DNA from 4 places in the Corynebacterium ihumii genome. Region 1 is predicted to be linked to each of the others. Evidence: predicted binding sites of a transcription regulator. Region 1 holds the regulator's gene; each other region holds the start of a gene.
The links. The regulator LexA, encoded in region 1, represses DNA repair genes until DNA is damaged. The targets are predictions, from matches to a motif close to CGAACANNTGTTCG.
Positions count from the first base shown of each region.

Region 2: a site for LexA is predicted at 2,623-2,636, ahead of CIHUM_RS09995 (HNH endonuclease signature motif containing protein). Genes of this name have one in related genera too.
Region 3: a site for LexA is predicted at 2,074-2,087, ahead of CIHUM_RS10915 (HNH endonuclease signature motif containing protein). Genes of this name have one in related genera too.
Region 4: a site for LexA is predicted at 2,580-2,593, ahead of CIHUM_RS07505 (SAV_6107 family HEPN domain-containing protein). Genes of this name have one in related genera too.

Region 1 is NZ_CP063190.1:1,343,855-1,348,062, forward strand. It holds gene hrpA (ATP-dependent RNA helicase HrpA) at 1-171, shown strand, start outside; gene nrdR (transcriptional regulator NrdR) at 187-645, opposite strand; gene CIHUM_RS06630 (hypothetical protein) at 702-824, opposite strand; gene lexA (transcriptional repressor LexA) at 1,293-1,973, shown strand; gene CIHUM_RS06640 (DeoR/GlpR family DNA-binding transcription regulator) at 2,024-2,812, shown strand; gene CIHUM_RS06645 (HPr family phosphocarrier protein) at 2,898-3,167, shown strand; gene CIHUM_RS06650 (uracil-xanthine permease family protein) at 3,243-4,208, opposite strand, start outside.
Region 2 is NZ_CP063190.1:2,052,573-2,056,780, reverse strand. It holds gene CIHUM_RS10000 (VanW family protein) at 1-965, shown strand, start outside; gene CIHUM_RS09995 (HNH endonuclease signature motif containing protein) at 1,012-2,535, opposite strand; gene CIHUM_RS09990 (alpha/beta fold hydrolase) at 2,685-3,506, opposite strand; SAM riboswitch class IV at 3,584-3,720, shown strand; gene CIHUM_RS09985 (hypothetical protein) at 3,737-4,208, shown strand, end outside.
Region 3 is NZ_CP063190.1:2,258,142-2,262,349, forward strand. It holds gene CIHUM_RS10895 (Rieske (2Fe-2S) protein) at 1-142, shown strand, start outside; gene CIHUM_RS10900 (bile acid:sodium symporter family protein) at 143-1,084, shown strand; gene CIHUM_RS10905 (hypothetical protein) at 1,094-1,396, shown strand; gene CIHUM_RS10910 (hypothetical protein) at 1,516-1,770, opposite strand; gene CIHUM_RS10915 (HNH endonuclease signature motif containing protein) at 2,104-3,366, shown strand; gene CIHUM_RS10920 (hypothetical protein) at 3,370-3,798, opposite strand; gene CIHUM_RS10925 (hypothetical protein) at 3,995-4,208, opposite strand, start outside.
Region 4 is NZ_CP063190.1:1,533,836-1,538,043, forward strand. It holds gene rsmH (16S rRNA (cytosine(1402)-N(4))-methyltransferase RsmH) at 1-566, opposite strand, end outside; gene mraZ (division/cell wall cluster transcriptional repressor MraZ) at 758-1,192, opposite strand; gene CIHUM_RS07500 (DUF3040 domain-containing protein) at 1,609-2,001, opposite strand; gene CIHUM_RS07505 (SAV_6107 family HEPN domain-containing protein) at 2,092-2,529, opposite strand; gene CIHUM_RS07510 (GNAT family N-acetyltransferase) at 2,682-3,245, shown strand; gene CIHUM_RS07515 (polyprenyl synthetase family protein) at 3,193-4,208, shown strand, end outside.

The sequences.
Region 1 (4,208 bases):
TTGGCGCAGCGCATGAATGCCTTGCCCGCTGGTCGCACGAAGACCAAGGCCTACAAGGATGTTTTGTGGCTGATTGAAGAGCTGCGTGTGAGCTTGTTCGCGCAGCGTTTGGGTACGCCGAAGCCGGTGAGCCAGCGGCGCATTGAGAAGAAGATTGACGCTCTGCGTTAGCGTCAAGACCGCGGGTTAAAAGTCCTCGCGGTCGCGGCGGCGCATGAGCCGGATTTCGGATTCGAAGTCGTCTGCGCTCTCGAACGACTTGTACACCGATGCGAAGCGCAGGTACGCCACTTCATCGAGGGCGCGCAGCGGTTCAAGCACCGCCAGGCCGATCTCGTGGGCGGGCACCTGCGAGCTGCCCTGGGCGCGCACAGTCTCTTCCACTTCCTGGGCAAGGCGTTTCAAAGCGTCGTCGGTGACATCGCGGCCTTGGCATGCTCGACGCACGCCGACGATAAGTTTGTCGCGGTCAAACGGTTCGCTCACGCCGTTGCGTTTCACAACGGTGAGGACTGCCTTTTCCACTGTGGTGAATCGACCCCCGCACTCGGTGCACTCTCTGCGTCGACGAATCGCAGAGCCGGCTTCGACCAGCCGAGAGTCAGTCACACGGGATTGCTCGTTGTGGCAAAAAGGACAAAACACGGTTTTCCACCCCCAGAGTCTTCAAGGCTTGGTGTAGCCGTGAGTCTACGCCCTGCCTATCGCGCCGTTGCCACCGTGGCGGTGTGGGCGACCTGGCTGCCGGTCATCGATGAGGGATCCTGGTCTTGCGCCGAGAAAACGCCGCCGAACGCGGAACCGATAAGCAGCGCCGCAGTCATGCATACGCCAAGCAGGAGCGTATCGCGCGTCTCGTGGCGCGTTTCGAACGTGTTCGCTTCTGTAGAACCGCCCGAAACCCGGTTTGAGACAGAACGAGCACTCGTTCGATGAGACGCAGAAATGGTTCGAACACCGGCCCCGCCGCTTCGACGCTTCGGCACAGAATCAAGGTCCCAAATCTCCGCCGGGGGAACCACGGATGCGGCGCCCGTGCGAGATGCGGATGCATTGTGTACTGGATTGATTGCAATGGACATGGTGAGTCTCCCTTCGTTTCGCGGCACACATTACGTTCGGCGCCGACACGCTCGAACGTTCTAACGTTCATTTGTTCGAATACGCTTACGTGTTCGATTTATAGCACCCCAGCCGACAGGTGTCCACCCTAACGCTGCAACCATCGAACATGAGTGCCCTATCTGGTAGGTTCGTAGGCGCACTACGCCACCGAGCCCAAGGAGAACGTCATGGCACGAAAGAAGGCCGAGCCCGGCAACCCGAATTTCAACGCACTGTCTGACCGTCAGCGCCGTATCCTCCAGGTCATTCAGGACGCTGTTGTCCTGCGCGGTTACCCGCCGAGCATCCGCGAGATCGGCGATGCCGCTGGTTTGCAGTCCACCTCCTCTGTCGCATACCAGCTCAAGGAGCTGGAGAAGAAGGGCTTCCTTCGTCGCGACCCGAACAAGCCGCGCGCCGTGGATCTGCGCCAGCTGCCAGAGACCGGGCGCAAACAGCGCAAGCCGCAGGAAGCGAAGCCGGAGGATTCGGGCAATGCCCGCTACGTGCCGGTGGTTGGCCAGATCGCTGCAGGTGCTCCGATCCTCGCCGAAGAGAACGTGGACACCTACTACCCGCTGCCCGAGGAGCTGCTCGGCGACGGCGATGTCTTCATGCTCAAGGTTGTCGGCGAATCCATGCGCGAGGCCGGCATCCTCGACGGCGACTGGGTTGTTGTCCGCTCCCAGCCGAACGCGGAGGAGGGCGAGTTCGTGGCGGCGCTTCTGGACGGTGAGGCGACGGTCAAGGAGTTCCACCGCGACTCCACCGGTGTGTGGCTGTTGCCCCACAACGACGCTTTCGAGCCGATCAAGGGCGACGAAGCTGAGATCATGGGGCGTGTCATCTCGGTGTTCCGTACTCTGTAACCGGTGCGTGTGCGCCGAGAAAACACGAAGACCCAAAGCGCAGGAGATCGATGTACGCCGAGGAGCGGAGACGCCAGATCGCGTCTTTGACCGCAGTTGAAGGCCGCGTCAATGTCACCGAGTTGGCGCAGCGCTTCGACGTCACCGCGGAAACAATCCGCCGGGACCTTTCTGCGTTGCACGATGAGGGCGCGGTGCAGCGCGTCCACGGTGGCGCGGTGGCCAGCCAGTCGTACCGCTCTACGGAGATCCCGCTGGATACCCGCCAGCGAGCCTCGCTCGCGGCCAAGACCGCGATTGCGGAAACCGCGTTGCAGTTCGTACCGGATACGCAAAACTGCACGATCTTTTTGGACTCGGGCACAACAATCAGCAGCTTGGGCAAGCGACTTGCAGAGACTCGCGGGGATAAGGAGTACTCGGTGGTGACTAACTCCATCCCGACTGCCTTGGAGCTGAGTGATTCCGGTTTACCCGATGTGCAGCTACTCGGTGGCAGTGTCCGTCCGATCAGCCAGGCGGTCGTCGGCAGTACTGCACTTCGCACACTGGCCCTGTTGCGAGCTGACGTTGCGTTTGTGGGCACCAACGCGCTGTCCATCGGTCACGGCCTCTCTACCCCAGACGCCCAGGAAGCTGCGGTGAAAGCTGCGATGGTGACGAATGCCCGCAAGGTTGTTGTGTTGTGCGATTCCACGAAGCTGGGCAACGACTATGTGGTCAGCTTCGCGCCGCTGACGGATATTGATGTGGTGGTCACCGACGCTGAGGCTCCCTCCGCCTTCGTCGACGAGCTGCGCTCGCACGGTATTGAGGTCGTGCTCGCACAGACCCAATAGCGCGAGCAACATGTTGGCATCAACGTCTGTTTGCGACCTACACTCGTTGCAGACCTGAATGAAAAATAACGGAAAGGACACCCGAATGGCTTCCAAGACTGTAAAGGTCGGTTCCACCGTCGGGCTGCACGCACGCCCGGCCACGGTGATCGCCGATGCTGCCGGCGAGTACGATGACGAGATTTTGCTGACCCTTGTCGGTGGCGACGATGACGACGAGACGGACGCTGCCTCCTCGCTGATGATTATGGCCATGGGCGCCGAGCACGGCGATGAGGTCACCGTGACCTCCGACAACCCAGATGCCGTGGAAAAGATCGGGACGCTGATCGAGCAGAACCTCGACGAAGAGTAAGCGCTCCTCGCTTTACCGCGAGCTCACGCCCGGGCCACGCGCCCGGGCGTTTTTACGTGCAATCAGTGCCGGACGCTACAACGTCGACGGCTGAGACACCTCGAAATCCTTTCGGTACTGCCCCTCCCCCAACGTGTCGTACGCCCAGCGCATGAGCGGGTAAACCACAATGATGCCGACCGAGCCCAGCGCGATGCCTTCCAGGGTCACAGCTCCGACATCCAGGGTGAGGTTGCCGATGCCCACAATCAGCGCGACCGCGGCCGCGGTCAGGTTCGCCGGGTCGGTGAAGTCCACCTTGTTGTCCTGCCAGATGCGCACGCCCAGCATGCCGATGAGCCCGTAGAGCACTAGGCACGCGCCGCCGAGCACTCCTGCGGGGATGGTGAAGATTACGGCGCCAAACTTCGGGATGAACGCCAGCACGATCGCGAACACGGCGGCGACCCAGTACGCGGCGGTGGAATACACCTTCGTCGCCGCCATCACACCGATGTTTTCTGCGTAGGTGGTTGTGCCGGATCCGCCGAAGTCGCCGGCGAGTGTGGTGGCAATACCGTCGCCGATCAGCGCTCGCCCCTGCATGTCGTCGAGATTGCGCCCGGTCATCTCCGAGACTGCCTTGACGTGGCCGACGTTCTCCGCGATGAGCACCACCAGCACCGGCAGGGTCACCAGCACCGCGGAAACATGGAACTCGGGCTGGTGAAACTGCGGCAGGCCGATCCACGGCGCGTCGGCAATGGTCTGCAGCGCGTCCTCGCCCAGGCCACCTGTCATGGCAGCAAACAGCCAACCGACGAGCACGCCAATGAGGATGGACAGGCGCGAAAGCAGCCCACGGGTGGCCACTGTCACCACCACGACCGTCAGCAGTGTCACCCCTGCCACCCAGGGCTGGGTTTCCACGTTCGACACTGCAGTCGGAGCGAGGTTGAAGCCGATCAGGGCGACGATGGCTCCGGTGACCGCGGGCGGCATCACCGCGTCGATGACCCGCTTGCCCGCCCATTCCACGATGATGCCGACGAGGATGAGCGT
Region 2 (4,208 bases), 710 kb from region 1:
CGCAGGACCGCATCGGGGAGATCGTGCAGTTCCCCGCGGTGGAAGGCCGCATCACACCTGACGTGAACCTCGATGCCACGCGCACCATCTTGGGCGACCAGCTTGCGGAGACCGAGGTGGAGGGCAAAAATGCCCGCGTGCTGGCCGGCGGCGGCGTCGAGCCGTCCGTGGACGGATCCGTGGTGGACTGGGATGCCACCCTCGCCGGATTTGAAAAGCGGCTGACCGGCAGCGAACCCCGTGCGTGGGACGCGGTGTACAAGGACGTGCCCGCGCAATTCACCACCGAACAGGCGCAAAACGCCACCTTCAACGACGTGGTCGGCTCGTTCACCACCAGCGGCTACTCGGGCGCGTCCGGCACCAACATTGAGCTGGTGGCCCAGACCGTCAACGGCGCGATTGTGAACCCGGGCGAGACGTTTTCCCTGAACGGCTACACCGGCCCGCGCGGTCCCGCGCAGGGGTACGTGGAGTCCGGCATCATCCTCAACGGGCGCGCGGATACCGCGGTCGGCGGCGGCATCTCTCAGTTCGCCACCACCTTGTATAACGCCTCCTACTTCGCCGGCATGACGGATGTGGCGCACATGCCGCACTCCTACTACATCTCCCGTTACCCGGCGGGCCGCGAGGCGACCGTGTACGAGGGTGCGATCGACCTGCAGTTCCGCAACGACAGTCCGTACCCGGTGCGCATTGCCACCAGTGTCGGCGGTGGGGAGGTCACGGTGAGCCTGATGGGTGTCAAGACCGTGACCGTCGAGTCTGTCAACGGTGGCCGGTGGGCGCAGACGCAGCCGCAGCCGGTGAACGTTTCCGGGTCGAGCTGCGTGCCGTCATCGGGCGCGCCGGGGTTCACTACGTCCGACACTCGCATCATCTACGACCTCGCCGGAAATGAGCTCAACCGGGAGACCCAGACCACGGTGTACGACCCGCAGCCGATCGTGCGTTGCGGTTAGCACGCTGAGGTACCCCGCGCGGCATTCCACGCCGCGCGTCCAACTTTCACGCTGTGTTTCCGCCCCGGTCGGGGCCGGCCCTGGACCCATCGCCGAGATCAAATAACGGAGGATCGGTGGTGGTCTGGTTCGGCGGGTCGTCGAACGCGGGGTATTTCTTCCGCACCCGCCGAATAGTTCTCTGACCAGGCGATTGTTGGTACTGATGCGTGGCGGTTGGTGTCGGTGGCCCACCGTCGGCGGGGTGGTGGGTGATGTCCCAGGTGGAGGGGTCTTTGTCGAAATATCCCTTGCCGCCGGCGCCATCCCTGTTGTCGTTGTTGCACATGTGGTGCTCGCGGCACAGGAGGACAAGGTTTTCCAGGTCCGTGAGCCCGCCGTGCAGGTACGACTGGATGTGGTGGGCTTCCAGTTCCACGCCCGGCTTGGTGCATCCGGTCCAGGCGCACACCTGCTGCATGGCCAACAGCACCAGTTTCTGCTCCACGCTGGCCAACCGCGCCCGCCCGAGGGACAGTGGTACCCCGGTGCAGGAGTCCAGCTGGAGGGCAAACGAGTCGCCCGCTAGCCCGAGCCGGACCATGTCCAGAGCGGTCAAGGACACGGAGGTGTTGGTGGCGAACTCGGTGTAGGCGTCCGCGCCCATGAGGTCGTCTAACGTCAGCGTCATCACCACGGTGCCGATGCCCTTGCGCGCCACGGCCGATGAGTTCGCGTGGTCGTTAACGATGTCCATGAGTTGGTCGAACCGCCGTTGCCCGCGGGTGCGCTTGTCCTCGGCGCCGGGAGGCAGGTTCGCCCCGGGTGACTCGCCTGCGGCTAGCGCGGCCTCGAACGCGGCGCGGCTGGCTTTGTCGAAGTAGATCTGCCCCCAGGAACCGCCGTCGGAGTCCTCCTCGCCGAAGGTCATGGTGCGCTTTTTAAACGCGGCGAGCGGGTCCTTCTTGCCTTCGTAGTCCCGGCCTTTGCGGTTGGCGCGCTTGACCAGTTTGTTCACGTACTTCCGCAGCTCCTCCGCGGACATCGTTTCCGCGGCCTCGAGCGCCTGCGCGTAGATTTCGTCGTGGCCCGGGTCCGAGTGTTCGTTGAGCTGCATCAGCGCCCGTTCGATGATGCGCTTTTTCTCCGCGTTGGCCTTCGCGGCCGCCTTCCGGGCGCGCTCTTTGGCCTTGCGCGCTTCTTCCTTGCGGCGCTCCTCTTCCTCGGCCTGCTTCTTGCGGTCTTCCTCGTCCATGAGCGGATCTGAAGGCGGCGTCGGCACCTCTACCTCGCCGAACATCGTCTTCGCTTGGTTGAGCAGGCTAAAGGCGTCGGCTCGGGGGAGCCCGAGCTGCTTGGTCAGATACTCCACAGGGTGGTTCGCGCCGACTAGCTTGCCCGCCCCGTCGCGCTCGCAGAGGTGCGCAAACGCGATGTTCGCGTTGGATAGCAGCGGCAGCGCCGCGTGCAGCCGCTCCATCGCCTGGTGCGTGGACAGTAGGTGGAGGGATTCGGGCTGCATCATGAGCGCCTCGAGCGCCTTCAGGCTATCGACGAGCTGATCCACGTGGTGGTCAATCACGGTGGTCATGGCCGCATCCCTCCCTTCGGAAACGCACCGTCAACGAATGAACAATGCACACGCTACGACACGCCTCCGACATGACCACACAAAACACGAACAACCGTTCGAACTAACCTAGCTAGCCAGCAACTTTAGCCCGTCGATAAGCATCGCGCTCAGTCGAAACTTGCAGGCGGCACATGGTCGCCCACGTCGCGTAGCAGCCCCCACGCGGTGAGCTCCGCGTAGAGCGGATCGCGCGGCATGAGCGCGTGGTAGGGCGCGTAGCCGTCGTACCACTGCCCGGAGTCGATGTTCGCCACATCCGCCCCCGGCGCGGCCTGAAGCATCGACGCGGACGCGGGCGTGACCACGGTGTCCGCCGGCGAGTAAATGGAGGTGTACACGATTCCCGGCACGGTGTCCGGGCCGCTCGCGAACTCGCGCAACCAGGCGGAACCAGCGAGCTGCTGCGCCGCTCCCGGGGCGAACAGCGCGGTGAGGCGCGGGTGCTTCGAGGCGATCTCGCCCATCCGCCCGGCTAGCCCGCGGAAGTCTGTGCCGTGGAAGTTGCCGCCCATCGCCACCACGCGCCGCACCTTCGCCGCACCCCCGCGCGAGATGAACAGCTTGGTCATCAGCGCGCCCTGCGAGTGCGCCACAATATCCACCTGCTCCGCCCCGGTTTTCCGCAGTACGCGGTCCACGTGGTCCTCCACGTCGCCGACGATGGAATTGAGGTCGCCGGCGCCGAAGAACCCCGGCGCAATCATGTCGCCGTAGTCGTACCCCCATACCCAAAACCCCTGCTCGCGCAGCCTCTGAGCGTTCGACTCAAACGCTGCGGTGCGCGAGTTAATGCCATGTACGTACATCACCGGCGTGGGGTGCTCGGGCTGGAAATTCCGGTCGTTAAACGGCATTGCCGGCCGGTTTTGCAGCCCGCGCACCGCTCCGTACCCGGCCGCCAGTGTCATCATCGCGCTGCTGAGTTTCATCCTTTTCAGCATATTGCTTATCGACGTCCTCTGGCCCCACTTGCAGTAGACCAAGCGGTCTGTTATTGTCCGGTGCGGATCACGAAGTCCGACGGCCCCGCCGCAACGGGGCAAAGCCTCCCGGCTCGTCGGCTGGCAACCGCGCATATCGCGCACGGTGCCCCCGGGAGAAGATCCGCCGGCACGCGCAACCGCCGCGCCGGAAGTGCGATTCTCAAAGGAGATCAACCATGTCTTCCGACATGCCAGAAATGTCCACCCCGTCCTCCATGCCCACCGACTGGACCCCGGCCACCCTCGCCCACATGAGCGGAACCACGTTTGCGTTCACGCTCGATGAGACGGGCGAGAGTGTCGTCGCAAAGTTCGACAGCCCCATGGAGGTTGCCCGGTTCGTGGGCAACACCGGCCCGAAGTTCGACTACTCGCCGACAGCGGGCGCCGTCCGCGTAGGGGATGCCGCCGTCCCGCTGCCCAAGCAGCCCGCCGAACGCCGCGAGTGCACGTTCGAAGAGTGCGACAGGCAGGCCGAGGGGCACGACAACCACTACATCCCGGTGCTGCGGGCGATGAACCAGAAGTACCTGTGGTTCCCCGTCGAGGCAGTGGAGCAGGACGCTACCAAGCTGACCTTCCGCTTCCGCAGCGCGGTGGGGGAGGAGACCGTCACGGGCTACAACCACAATCCGGAGGAGCTCGCGC
Region 3 (4,208 bases), 910 kb from region 1:
CGAGGGCGACACCGTCAAGTGCACCGCCCACGGCTCGGTGTTCAATATCGCCGACGGCGCCCGCGTCTCCGGCCCGGCCGTCACAGGGATGCGCGAGGTCCCCGTGACCGACGGCGGCGACAAAGTCGCCGTTTCCGAGTAAATGAAGAAGCTCGACCCGCTTCTCGTCGGCATCGTTGTCGCGGCGGCGCTCGCGTTCGTGCTGCCCGCCCAGGGCGCGTTCGCGGACGGGTTCGCCGTCGCGGTGAAGCTGGGCATCGCGCTGCTGTTCTTCCTCTACGGCGCGCGCCTGTCCACCCAGGAGGCGCTGAAGGGCCTGACCAACTGGCGCCTTCACGCGCTGATCCTGGCGTTCACGTTTGTCATCTACCCGGTGATCGGCCTCCTCGCCCGCCCGACGGTGTCGTTCATGTCAGAGGACCTGTACCAGGGCCTGCTGTTCATGACGTTGGTGCCGTCCACAGTCCAGTCCTCGGTGGCGCTCACCGGCGTCGCGCGCGGCAACGTCTCGGGCGCGGTGGTGGCGGCGTCGGTGTCCTCGCTGGTCGGCGTAGTGGCCACGCCGCTTTTGGTGATGTGGCTGATGGGTGCCGGCGACGGGGTATCCGTGGACGCCTCCGTGTTCGGCGACATCGCCCTACAGCTTCTCCTTCCGTTCGTCCTGGGCCAGCTCGCGCACAACTTCGTCCCGCGAGTGGGGGAGCTGGCCAAGTCGAAGGCGACCAAGATCGTTGACCGCGGCTCCATCTGGATGGTGGTCTACTCGGCGTTCTCCCGCGGCGTCGTCTCCGGCGTGTGGTCCAATGTCTCCGCGTGGGAGATCGTGTTCCTCACCGTGTTCTCGTGCGTGCTGGTCGTCGCTATGCTGTGGCTGACCCGCATCCTCCCGGAGGCGCTGCATTTCCCGCGCGAGGACCGCGTTGCGATCCAAATGTGCGGCACCCAGAAGTCGCTCGCGACCGGCCTGCCCATGGCCACCGTCATCTTCGGCGGCGCCTCGCTCGGCGTGCTGATCATCCCGCTGATGATCTACCACATGTGCCAACTGGTCATCTGCTCCGCGTACGCCTCCCGAATTTCTTAGGAGTTTCACGTGAAACATTTCGTCCGCATCCACTACAACGTCCCCGAACTCGGCGGCGAGCTGCTCAACATCGCCGAACTCGAGGAAATCTCAGCCCACGAGTGCACCATGGTGCGCATGATTGAACTCGACCCAGCCGAGACCATCACCGGCATCTACGTCGACGGCCGCGTCATCGGCCAGGCAAACCAGCCCATGGGTACCGTCCCACACCCGCGCACCTACGACTCCATGGAGGGCATCACCGCCACCCACCTCAGCGAGGATGAGTTCGAGGGCCTCTGGTCCGAAGCTCAAGCAAAGTTGCTATAGCCTATCGACGCACCTCCGGCCCGCCCCGCCACCGGCGCGGGCCTTTTTCGTTGGTGGACCCCAATAGTTGGTGGTGCCGGAATTGTCCGCAATGCGGAGTTGTGGGGGGACAGGGCCCGTCAGGCAAAGGGACCGGACGACAACGCCACCACGAGAGTAATCGGCCAGGCAAACAGGGTAAGAACAGACAATACCCCCAGCAGGGGGCGCTTATCCCGCACCGCGATGACAAACCCCAGAACTGATACCGCGATCAAGACAGCCCAATAAAGCCATTGGCCCCACACGGGAACGCGGTCCCCCATAAACGGTGTTGCGATCCAAACCGCGACAAAAATTGGGTAGATAAACGCGGTGCGGTGAGCTTTCTCCACGATCGGGCGCCTCCTTTCGTTGATAGACCCCACAATGCAGTCTCCCGCATCTGTCCGCAATACGGCACCGTTTCGTTGGCCCCTACCAACTATTGGTGATGGCGGAGTTGTCCGCAATGCGGAGTTGCGGAGTGGTCTGAGGGGCGGGCATGGGCGGAGCTGACGTCGATATGCAATAGCCAATAGTTGGTTCGCCCCCGCTTGTCCGCAATGCGGAGTTGCGGACAACTTATAGCGCGAGTTAATAACCACATTTCAGCAGGTCAGAGGAATGTCGGACACGAGTTTTATAATGCCCGCAATCGAACTCGCATTCGCCTCAAGGGGGCCAAAATGACCGCCGCAGTTGCCACAGAATCCAACCCACTCGCCATCGCATTAAGCCAGCAAATTGAAGACTCGCACCGCGCAATGACCCAGAACAAAGCAGAGCTGCTGTCCGCAATACAAATGTTTGATGAACTCGCACTTGCTATCGAATGTGGCTCGTCAACCACCGCGCACTTCCTCATGCGACGCCTGGGCGTGTCCTCCTCGACCGCGCACGAATACGTCAGCGTCGCCCACCGCCTGAGGCCCTTCCGTTACCTCCACAAACACTTCACTGCCGCTGCGCTGAGCTACTCGGTGGTGCGGCTGCTTCTGAAGTACATGACGCCCGAAAATGAGCGTGAACTGGTAGATCTCGCCCTCGGAATGGGTTACCACGAGCTCGAATGCGCGCTGGCGGGGAAGAAGCCGCAGGACGGGGAGGACGACGACAGCCCGCAGTACTACCTGAGCCTGCACAAGCGCGACAACGGCGATATCGCGTTCCACGGCAATATGAATGCAGCGGACGGAGCCGGGTTCATCGCAGCGTTGAAGATCGGCGAAATTGCGTACTGCAGCCTCGACGAGGTGCTCGAGGACCTGGACCCTGAGGTAAACGGCGAAATCAACATTGCCCTCGAGCGAGCCGAGGAGGTGGAGGAGAACCGCCCCGCGCGGAAGACAGTCTCCGGCTACGGGCTGCCGATCGGGCGGATGCTGCTGCGGGCGCTCATGGGCATCGTCCACATGGCACGAACGACGCCACGCAACACTCTGACCACGCCGGGTGCGCACGTGAACATTCTGGCCACTCCGGACGGTCGAGGGTATATGCCCAACAACGTGGGCGCGCCGTCGAAAGCCATTGCAAGCTTGCTGGCTAATGCGGACATACGCCTATCGACGGTCAACTCCGACGGCCTCATCCTCAACACCGGACGCAAACAGCGCCTGGCAACGAACGGGCAGGTCAACGCGCTTTTGGCGATGTGGGGCGGGCAGTGCGCGGCACCAGGGTGCACGCACACGCGCTTCATCGAGATCCACCACATCGAGGACTGGGCCAGCGGCGGTCTCACCGACCTGGAGAACCTCCTGCCGCTGTGCTCCGCCTGCCACTCCTTGGTTACGGAGGGGTATCTGCAGACGTTGAAGGAGCACTCCGACATCCACTTCGTCTACCGCGACGGGACGCGCTTCGTGTCCACGAACTACTCCCTACCGCAGCGCAACGACACCATGTGGACCATGGAGGAGTGCAACTGGTCTTTCAACGACCAGTGAGGCTTAGAAGAACTGCTCAACGGCCGGCGCACCCGGGACACCCGGGATCTTGCCCGCTGCGGCCGCGGCGGCACCAACGAGTGCCAAGACGCCTGCGGCGATGCCGGTGCCGACGAGGATGTCGTAGGTGGTGCCGAGCTTGTAGCCACGTGCGACATCGTTCTTCAGGGAGGACTTAGCGCTCTTCGGCACCAGGTTCTTCTCAGAGGAGCTCTTGTACGGGCCCGAGTAGCCAGAACCTTCGTTGCGGAGCTCACGGGCCTCGGCCTTCAACTTGGCGGCAGCAAGGTGGCCATCGGTGACGTCGGAGGCGCGATCCGGGCTCACGATGTCGGAAAAGTCCTTCTGGTTGCCCTCCTCAGCCTGTGCCGGGACGGCCGCCAGCGACAGGGCGGTGGTTGCCGCCAGAGCAGCTGCGGTAATGCGCTTCATTGGAAACTTCTTTGTACGAATCTGACGGTAAATTACCCGGAACCGGGCTCGGGACAGTAAAACACACGTTTCCGCAGGTATTCAAGACTTTCCGGGGATGTAACGTCTCCACCTTCTGTGACGATATACATACCTTCAAATGCGGAAAACTCCCCTCCCGAGCAGGGGAGAGGAGTTCAGATATTGGCGCTGGGACTTAGAACGGGAGCTGGCCAGCCAGCTGCGGCGGCAGAACGCCAGCAGCCTTTGCGCCGTAGCCGATCAGGCCGAGGCCAGCGACGGAGACAGCGATGTTGATGCTGGAGCCAGCATCAACAGAGCCCTCGACAGTGGCGATACCCGCGCGAAGCGCCCCCTCAGTGTTTGGAATCAAGCCTTCGGCGTTCGCCGGAGAGACGGCGATCCCGGCG
Region 4 (4,208 bases), 190 kb from region 1:
ATGACGGCGGATGCGATCTTGCCGGCGAAACGTTCGTCGCCATACGTCTTCAAAATCCGAGCCAGATCGCCGTGGCTGTAGGTATTGAGCACCTCGGCCGCGGTAATGCCCTGCGTTTGGTCCATGCGCATATCCAGCGGGGCGTCGCCGCGGTAGGAAAAGCCGCGTTCCTGCTGGTCCAGCTGCATGGAGGACACCCCTAGGTCGAACAGGGCGCCCGCGATGCCGTGCTCGCGGGCGGTGTCGAAGATCTCGCCGGTGTTGTTCGCCACCACCTCGTCGACATGGTCGAAGCGGGACTGCACTGCGGTGAAGCGATCTTTGAAAGGCACCAAACGTTCCGACGCCTGACGCAACGCGTTCGGATCCCTGTCCACACCGATCACGCGGGCGTTCGGGAACACGTTGAGGAAGTGCTCTGTGTGGCCTCCGGCGCCGAGCGTGCCGTCGATAAGCACTGCATTTGCCCCGAACGCCTCGACGCTGGGCGCGAGCAGTTCAGCCATGCGGTCGCGCATGACGGGGACGTGACCGTGCGGGTCGTCAGCGAGCGTGAAGTCCGCCATGCCATGCCCTCCGTGTCCCTCGTAGTGTCCCTAGCTCGTGCGGTGTGTCAGCGTTATCAGCGCGGGGAGCGCATAGGGCCCTGCCCGGGGCGGCTGTTCTGATGTCGGGGAAGTACACCAGAACGCTTCTCGCCCCGGACAGAGTCCGTACACGCTCTCCGTAGTCGATGCCTGCTGCCGGGTAGTCAGCCCTACAGCAGACCGGAGAGAATGTCGTCGTCATCCGCCGCGGAGAACGCGGCTTCAGTCTCTTCTTGATACTTGTTCCAGGACTCGAGGTCCCAGATCTCGAGAAAATCCACCGAACCGATGACCACGCACTCCTTGGAAAGGTTCGCGTAATCGCGGTGCGCCGGAGACAGGGTGATTCGCCCAGACCCGTCGAGCGTTTGCTCATCCGCGCTGGCGGCCAGGTTGCGGATAAATGCGCGCGCCTTGGGGTTTGTGCGGGATGCCGCTGCGGCCTTGCGGGCGCGGGCGGCGAACTCATCGCGCGGGTACACCGCTAACGAGTGATCCTGCCCCTTGGTCACCATCAGCCCGTCCGCGAGGTCCTCACGGAACTTCGCAGGGAGCGTTAATCGACCTTTGTCGTCGAGCTTGGGAGTGTAGGTTCCCAGAAACATCCGGCGACCTACCTTCCTTCGCTTTCAGACGTTGGCTGTGAAATTTTCTCGGCTTCGTTCCGTACCGCGCACGTAGTCAAGATGCGCGCCACGTCACTCCGCTGGGCCCCACTTTAGCCCACTCTCCCCCACAAACGCCACACCTCGGCGATAATTTGTTTCCTTTCGTTCTGTTATTGCAGTTCAAAGGATACTTTTCGCTGTGGGGAGTTTACCCGTAATGTCGCACACCACCACTCACACATGCCACTTGAAACTTCGTTATCCCCACACATCACGCGCTAAATGAGGCGCTGATTCCCCACTTTCGACGCCTATGGGGCGCCAGTGGGGAGAAGTGGGGGATCTGAGGAGGACACGAAAAAACGCCTTCCCGCTCTAACGGGAAGGCGTTTTCTATGCGCGAAGCTTAAGCCTTACTGACGGTCCTCAAAACGCCGACGGAAGCTCTCCTCCATGCTTGCGCTGCGCTGGGTGCGCGGCTTCGCTGGCCGCGACGCACGGGCAGACGAGGACGGCTGCTGCGTCGGAGTACGCAGGGCCATGATGCCGCCGAAGAGCATGACGGCGAAGCCGATGATGCTCAGCACAATCGTCCAGGTGCTCAGGCTCGCCAGTGCTACGCCGCCGAGCAGCAGCACGAGACCTAAGACAATCAGCGCGACGCTGCGCATGGTCAATTGGCCGGTCTTGGGTGCGGAACCGAAGCCAGATTCAGTCACGACACTGCTGCCGAACTTCGGGTCGTCCGCGAAGAGAGACTGCTCAATTTCGCGCAACGCCCGCATTTCCTGCTCAGATAGAGACACTGCTCACTCTCCAAATACCGATGGCGGACTGACATTATCCGTATAACGGCCATGGTACGCAGATTGTTCCCGTGCCCCACATCCATCCCACTAGGCAGCCATCGGCATCTCCCCTGCCCGGGTAGACAGATAGAACTCCTCCGCATCCGAGAGCAGCCGGTGCACCACAGCCGCACCTGGATCAGTTTCAATGCCGGACGCCACCCTGCCGCGTTGCGTCGAATAGCGCTTGAACACAGTGGCCCAATGCACCCCATTTTTACCCGTGAGCGCCAGTTTGTCCCACGCGCTTGTGGGAAGGCGTTTGCGCTTGCGCACGATCGGCGAGCTCACATTACGCGCCCCGGCAACCCGCAGCGCCGCACGATATGCGTTTTCCATTGCCACGTCGTGGCGGCCCGCTTCGAAGTCATCGTGCGCGAGACCGATCAGCTCCTCGGCGGCCGCCAGGAATTGGTCGGCCTTACTTATACGAGCACCCCGCCCGTACACTGCGCCGGTTGTTGCTGAAACTACGCTTCCCATCATTGTGTCCTCCTGCGGAAACATCGCTTTTGTCTAAGTGATGGGCTCACCCTAAAACACCCGTTCGACACCACCCGACACCCATGGGAACACTCGTTCGAACCAATCTTAGGGTTCTTGCCACGCCAAGGACCCGCAAGTGATTCCATAGAGGGGTGACTGCAACCATCCAGCGCCTCACGGCAGCCGAGTTCCTCATGATCACCCCGACACTCGTAGACATCTATATAGAGGCCATGGGGTACCCGAGGGCCATGCGCCGACAACGCATCCAGGTGTGGAAGGGCGAGGTGCGCTCCCCCGGTTTCACCGCGGTCGCGGCGATCGAGACAGGCCAAGTCGTGGGCATCGCCTACGGCTTCATCGGCACCCGCGAGCGCTGGTGGGACCGTCAGCTCGTGCGCGCGATGAACGCCAACGGCGGGATCACAGACCAGGACCGGGACATGCTGCGCAGCTACTTCGAAGTCGCCGAGGTGCACGTCTCCCCCGCTCTGCAAGGCAAGGGCCTGGGCTCCCGCCTGCTCACGGAACTGCTACGGGAGGCACCGACACGCTGGGCGCTGCTGTCCACGCCGGAAATTGCAGGCGAGGCGAACAACGCTTTCGCTCTCTACCGCAAATTCGGGTTCACGGACGTGGCGCGCAATTTTCTCTACGAGGGGGATAAACGCCCCTTCGCCATCCTCGCCCTCGAACTGCCCAACCGCACTGAGTAGTGTTGCGGGAAGAGGAAAGATTTCAGGCACAAGGAGCGTGGGCGTGACAGATCTTGGGCTCAAGGACGTACCGGCACAGGTAGGTCAGCACCTGGAAGCGTTTTTCAACGAGCGCGCAGCTGCTATCGAGACCATTGGTGAGCCTGTCGCCCAGGCGGTCAGCCACCTGCGGCGCTTCGTCCTCGGCGGCGGCAAGCGCGTGCGCCCCACCTACGGCTGGGCAGGCTTCGTCGGCGCGGGTGGCTTACACGGCACCGAGGACCCCGAGGCGGTGCTTCGTGCGGTGAGCTCGCTGGAGCTGATTCAGGCGTGTGCGCTGGTGCACGACGACATCATCGACGCCTCCGACACCCGGCGCGGCAACCCCACGGTGCACCGCGCGATCGAGGCGGAGCACCGCAGCGAGGGCCTGCTCGGCTCCGCAGAGGAATACGGCATAAACGCCGCGATTTTGCTCGGCGACCTCGCCCTTGCCTGGGCCGAAGACATGTGGCGCTACTCCGGCGTCTCCCAGGACGCGCTCGCTCGCGCCGCGGAGCCGTGGGTGGGCATGCGCACCGAGGTCATCGGCGGCCAGTTGCTGGACATCATGCTGGAAAGCCTGGGCAGTGAGTCGGTGGAGATGGCGAACCGCGTCAACCGGTTCAAAACCGCGGCCTACACGATCGAGCGCCCACTCCACCTGGGTGCGGCGCTTGCGGGTGCGGGCGAGCCGCTAATCCGCGCATTCCGCGGCTACGGCCGTGACATCGGCATCGCCTTCCAGCTCCGGGACGACCTGCTCGGCGTGTTCGGCGACCCAGCGGTCACCGGCAAACCAGCAGGCGACGACATCCGTGAGGGCAAGCGCACGGAGCTGTTCGCTACCGCCCTTGAGTTGCTCGACCAAGCCAACCCGGCAGCCGCGCAGGAACTGCGCGACGGGATTGGGAATACGGAGGATGAGGCGGAGCTGCGTCGATT